DNA from 2 places in the Scytonema sp. PCC 10023 genome. Region 1 is predicted to be linked to the other one. Evidence: predicted binding sites of a transcription regulator. Region 1 holds the regulator's gene; the other holds the start of a gene.
The links. Region 1 encodes NtcA, which controls nitrogen genes in cyanobacteria. Its sites were predicted from a motif close to TNTGTANNNNNNNNTACANA; they were not measured.
Positions count from the first base shown of each region.

Region 2: a site for NtcA is predicted at 2,052-2,071, ahead of ACM0OZ_RS10395 (DUF3155 domain-containing protein). Genes of this name have one in related genera too.

Region 1 covers NZ_CAWUDP010000136.1:12,665-15,846, forward strand. Annotated here, with positions in the region: gene ACM0OZ_RS43105 (DUF3084 domain-containing protein) at 1-522, opposite strand, end outside; gene ntcA (global nitrogen regulator NtcA) at 739-1,410, opposite strand; gene fabI (enoyl-ACP reductase FabI) at 1,937-2,713, shown strand; gene hisB (imidazoleglycerol-phosphate dehydratase HisB) at 2,831-3,182, shown strand, end outside.
Region 2 covers NZ_CAWUDP010000013.1:59,651-62,832, reverse strand. Annotated here, with positions in the region: gene ACM0OZ_RS10410 (PadR family transcriptional regulator) at 113-460, shown strand; gene ACM0OZ_RS10405 (cofactor assembly of complex C subunit B) at 517-1,044, shown strand; gene ACM0OZ_RS10400 (hypothetical protein) at 1,450-1,584, shown strand; gene ACM0OZ_RS10395 (DUF3155 domain-containing protein) at 1,706-2,023, opposite strand; gene ACM0OZ_RS10390 (sensor histidine kinase) at 2,301-3,182, shown strand, end outside.

The DNA of each region.
Region 1 (3,182 bases):
CCTTATCGCTTGTTTATAGCGAGTGACTGCTCCCTTAAGCTGGTTTTGTGTGCCTTGAAGTTGAGCTTGAGTCTGAGCTTGTTGGCTAATAGTACGGTTCAGTTGAGCCTGAGTTGCCTGTTGTTTGGCGTTTGCTTCCTGCAAGGACTGATTCGTCTGCTGCAAGCGTTCTTGTTGAGCCTTTTGTTCTTTTCGGGCTTGATCTAGCTCTCCTTTTGTGTCTTCTAGCTGTTTTGCTGTTATGTTCAGTTGTTCGCGCCTGCGCTTGAGGTCTTTTTGAATATCCTCTAGCTCGAACACTCCTGTGCGCAATCCGTCATCGACAGCAAATAAAATTGCTAGGGTAGATGCCGAAATCAAACTTCCTGTCAAAATCGTTACCAGTACTGCTGTGTTTTTAGGACGCAGCTTGAACAGTGAGAGCCGCGCTTTGCCAACTCTTGTGCCAATGCGATCGCCTACGGTGGCAATCACGCCTCCCACAATTAAAATTGCCAAAATTAGGATGTACCCGGTGGTCATCTTCAGCTACCGACGAAATCCTTCCAGATACAGCCTACTACTTCCAGTCATTATCTGTGGGAAATTGGGAAAAAGGCAAGCATTGAGTTCACTCAATTTTCACCTATCCTTATTCCAATCCAAGAAAGCTCTGAGTTTTGAGCCCTAAGTTTTGAGTTCTTTTTTCTCACTTTTTTTATCTTACTCATAACTCAGGACTCCGAACTCAAAACTTTTTTAGGTGAATTGCCGACTTAAGGTAACAGGCTTATGAACAGTAATCTTTTTCTTGTGTATGGAAATCATCTTTTTCTCGCGCAAGTCACCTAGTAACCTAGTGACGGTAACGCGGGTTGAACCAATTGCTTCAGCGATCGCTTGATGAGATAGCTTCAGATCAACTGTGATTCCATCTGCACAAGGAACGCCAAAATCACGACAAAGAATTAACAAAAAACTCACCAACCTAGAACCCATATCTCTGTGAGCGAGTGTTTCTATCATCATTTCTGTCTGTAAAATCCGCGAAGATAGTCCTCGCAGCATTAACATTGACAATTCTGGGTTTTCCTTTAGCGCTTGTTCCACCTGTTCAATTGGTGCTGACAGCAATTCTACAGATGTAAAAGCAACCGCATGGTAAAACCTATCTGACTTGTTTCCTGTCAGCAAGGACAAGACGCCGAAAACACTATTTTCCCGCAGCAGTGCTACGGTTATTTCTTCTCCTGCTTCATACACCCTGGAGAGTTTAACGGCACCTTTTAATAGAAAATACACTCGTTCGGCAGGATCGCCGGGGAAAAAGATGGTTTTATTGCGTTCAAATGTTTCCACAACCGGCGGAAACGCTCCGGTTGCCATCTGACGAAAAACATTTGCTAGGGCTTTATCTTGTGTCACGATCATCTCCCTTCCCCTACCCAATGCCGGAAAAACTAAAACCGATTCCCTAAGAATACACCTGAAAAATCAATCACACATTGTCAACGTTTTTGTACTTTCCTATACTTATCATCTTTGCCTTACAGTTATTTGTTCATCATAATACATAATTTTTAGTCTTTAGATCTAGTCCTTTTTAATAGTTAATTACAAAACTTCTTTTCAAAAGTTTTATAAAGTAAAAAAAATAGACATAGTAATTCTATTGAAGGTATGAAAAGGTTCTTGAGAGTGGTATCTGCTAGATAGGGAGAAAAACCCTATTGACTACCTAATACCTACTATCTACTACCTACTTTCAACCAGCTACCACCTACTCAACAATCATTAATAACCGCTATATGTTGGCCATGTCTTAAAAATTAAGTGTGAATTGTGTTGTATCAAAAGTTTACTGAAAATTCATGTTTGCAAATAGTACCCAAAACAAAGACAAATTGGTGTCAGATTCTAGTATGCTCAAGCATGAATGTTCACATTAAGAATTTCTATGCTGGATCTCACCGGAAAAAATGCCTTAGTAACGGGAATCGCAAACAACCGCTCGATCGCCTGGGGGATAGCCCAACAACTACACAAAGCAGGAGCTAACCTAGGCATTACATATTTGCCAGATGAGAAAGGCAAAATGGAGAAAAAAGTCGCAGAACTGGTAGAACCGCTAAACCCTAGTTTGTTTCTTCCTTGTAATGTCCAGAACGACGAGGAGATTAAATCTACCTTCGATACGATTAGCGCTAAATGGGGGTCTTTAGATATTCTTATCCATTGCCTTGCCTATGCCAACAAAGATGATCTGAGTGGAGATTTTAGCCAAACCTCCCGTTCTGGCTTCAATCTAGCTTTAGAGGTCAGTACCTACTCCCTCGTGCAACTCGCCGGATATGCTAAACCTTTGATGACACAGGGAGGAAGTATCGTCACTCTCACCTACCTAGGAGGTGTGCGGGCAATTCCCAACTATAATGTGATGGGAGTTGCCAAAGCAGGGCTAGAAGCGAGTGTGCGATACTTAGCAGCTGAAATGGGTCCACAAAATATCAGAGTGAATGCCATCTCTGCTGGTCCGATTCGGACTTTAGCCTCTAGTGCTGTAGGAGGCATTTTGGATATGATTCATCATGTGGAGCAGGTTGCTCCTCTAAGACGCACCGTCACTCAGCAAGAAGTGGGCAATGCGGCGACTTTCCTATGTAGTGACCTGGCAAGTGGAATCACAGGGCAAGTCCTGTACGTGGATGCAGGATATGAAATCATGGGAATGTAAAGTTAGTATTGCTATTTGTTAACTGATAATCACTATTTGTCTATTTACCATTAGCGATTAGCTGTTAGCAAATGGCTCTGACCCATTACTCTATAGTAACCATAAGCTAGGTTCTGTATGCAAATAAGCGATGCCTCCGCCAAGGACTCCGTCCTACACCAAATTCTCCCCTCACACAACCAAGCGCCTCCCAACGGCGCTCGTATTGCCGAAATTAGCCGCACGACAAGCGAAACAGATGTGTATGTCAGAGTTAACCTCGATGGTACAGGTGTTTGCAATGCAGCAACCGGCATTCCCTTTTTAGATCATATGCTGCATCAAATCACCTCCCACGGGTTATTTGATTTGGAAATCAAGGCGACGGGGGATTTGCACATTGATGACCACCATACCAACGAAGATGTAGGTATTACCTTGGGTCAAGCTATAAGCAAGGCACTTGGCGATAAGAAAGGTATTGTCCGCT
Region 2 (3,182 bases), on a different contig from region 1:
TGGTGATCCAGCCTAAGGAACGCTAAATACTAATCTTAAATGAGTAGTATTTTATACGATTTCCGTGGATTGTATGCTCAACCCTTAGGCATTTTTTAGCCATTCACTAACCATGAAACTTGAGGATATATATCACTTTTTTGAAAATCCTCCGCCAACTTACCTTTGTCAGGAACTCGCTGTTTGTTATATCTTGTATGTTTTGGTACAAGGCGAATCCTATGGAACGGAGTTGATCCAACGCTTGGAAACTGAACATCCAACCTACCGGCTTTCGGATACCGTACTTTACAGTGCGATTAAATTTCTCGAAGACCAGAAGGCAATCACTGGGTATTGGAAGAAACTGGAAGGACGCGGACGTCCCAGGCGCATGTACCAAGTGTCTCCAGAATGGCAATTTCAAGCAGAGGATTTAGCTCGTTTATGGCAACAGTACATAAGCGGGAGAAAAAATTAGCGCTCTTATTAAATAATGAATAAGTCACCTCCTGTAAAATACTCATAATTTAGTTTATGGATACTGCTACTCTACCATCGACGTTGCTGCTCACTTTTTTATTATCGGTCGGGCTATTTTTCTTTATTCGTGCCTCTACCAAAGACCGTACACAAACAGAAAAGCTGGTTTGCGAGCAAGACGAAGCTACTTTAATGCCTCAATTAAGGGAGTATTTTCAAACACGGTCTTACCGAGTAGCAGCGGTAGACCCGAAACAAAACCAAGTGACTTTTGAAGGCTTTGTTCAACCTAGCTGGTTTTTAGCTGTGTTTTTAACAGTTTTAGCAGCTGCGGGTCTTCTTTGTTTATCACTAGTTTTGTCACTACTTTTTCCCAAACTTAGTACAATTTTTCTTGCGCTGGTGCTGCTGTCGCCTTTAAGTGGTGTTTTTTATTGGAAAAAAGCTGGAAAACTAGAGAAAGTGTCGCTGAAGGTGGAAGCAACCGAAGGCGACCAACATCCAAGTAAAATCATTGTAACTGCCCATCGAGACGAACTTATTGAGTTACGCAGAGCTTTGGGATTAAAAATTTCTGAATAGCTGTTATTCTTTGATTCAGACTGGCAATTTCAGTTTGTTGCCTGCACCTTGTCTTGCATTATCATACTGTGATAATCAGGATGTGGTGTCATGCTGAGTCTTGTGCAACCTATCGCTTGAGGACAGGTTTGTGAAGCGTAGACTCCAAACTGGGCTTCAAAAAAAAGTAGGGTAAGTCGCATCAAGAAAGTTCTAAGCGGTGAAGCGCACGCTAGAGATGAGCCTAGCTCCGACCTAGGAGACACGCAATGCTTGTGATTGACAATTGATTAACCGAACATGATATAAGCCGCAAAGACACACTATAAGCCACTTTTGACTTAAAAAAATGGAATAGAGAGAGGAGGTAAAACGACTCCTGCTGTATTGCTCTTCTCCACAAGTTGTAGAAAAAAGCTATATCGCTTGAAAGAGCGTGCCGAAGCTTTGCTCAAAACAGGATCGCTCTATCCCCACTCCCTTATACGTTCTGACACTTATATCCAACTTATACAAACACAAGGTTTGATTGAAGTTGATAGCCTCAACCAAAATCGCTAAGCTAACACTGGCAAGTGAACTGCATCGTTAAAAAAAAATGAAACTTTCAAAAAACCTAGCAATTTTGTCAGTTAATGGTTGTCATCAGGCAAACTCAAACTTTATGATAACCATTGTTAGTTTATCGACTAGCAACAGCTAGTGGCTCCTGAGCTGGAGAACCTTCAAGGATTCTCAGGCTAGGGAATAAGAAGTGGTTCTCTTCAACATATTGAGCACCAAACAGCCCCTTTTCAGCCCAAAAATAACGGTCTGTTGTGTGTTCATTTCGCTTTACAAGTAGCAACGCGGGTGGCAAAATTCCTTCAGCTTGAATGAATTTTCTAGCTGCTGTCACAGGCTTATCTTCGCCGCTTTCGATGCTAAATTGAGGCACGTGTTCTAAAATTCGCCGCCCTTCTTGGCGACGACGGCTCTTCCTCTTGCGTCTCCTTGCCAACGTTCTGTCCTCCTCTTACAAGCAATAGATTGTAGTGATAGCTACAAAATCCGTCGTAATTATAAAAGTTCTAGTTCAAAAATACAAGAGTTGTTAACCTTTTGATACAAGAAAGATAATTTGTTTTTTAAAAGAAAAATTAAAAGTAGTGAACAATATAATTCCTTGGAACGAACCGTTAGTTGCTTTCTTCAGTTAAGCTTTGTTAAATAGAACAAGCCAACTGCTGTTTGTTTTCGTCCCTATAGTCATGTCATCTTAAAAAAGGGCTCTTGAAATGTTAATGTCTGCCAGTTCTGAGTTTGTTGCTCTATGCCGAGAGCAATTGGCACTGTTAGCCCAAGGGCTGGAAGCATCTTTGAGCGTTGTCTATTTGACGCAAGAATTGATAGAAGCTTCGACAAATGAAGCAAAACTCATTCCTGTGGTGGTTTACCCAGAAACGGCAGTAGAACAGCAAAGAGCTAATGCTTTAGTATTGCCGAGCTCAATACCTATTTCCAAAAAGAATTGGGATTCGTACACAAGAGAGGACGCTACCTTGGATAGAACAGGCCGTTCTCGTATGGGCGATGTGTTCAACCCCAAAAACAACCGTTCTAACCGGAGATTATTGAAAGCAGCAGAGGAATTTCCAGCCCGATCACGAGAAACTGGGACAGGAGATGCAGCATCAGCCCATTCAACAGAGGACTATCTACTAAGAGGTGACCAAATTGTTTTACCTCTTGTCCATGAGGATGTGATGATAGGGTTGCTCGTCACAGTCAGGGAAGACCGAGCATGGAATGAACAAGAAAGAAGTGAAATAAAACGGATTGCTCAAACGCTATTGCTTGCTTGTGTTTTGGATCAGCGTCGAGCATGGCTGCACCAGCAGTTGCAGCAACAACAAATTCTCCAAGAAAAGCAACAGGATTTACTGGATAATTTATTGCACCAGCTTCGTAACCCATTAACCGCATTGCAAACTTTTGGTAAACTATTGCTGAAGCGAATGCGACTAGGAGATGCTAACCGAGAGGTAGCAACTAGTATTGTGCGGGAAAGCGATCGCCTCAAAGAATTGTTGCAACAGTTTGATGAAGTTATTGACCTGACAGCAGAAGATTTAGGACCACTGGCGTTACCTCAAAAAGAAGTCCTTGTAGAAGCAAAC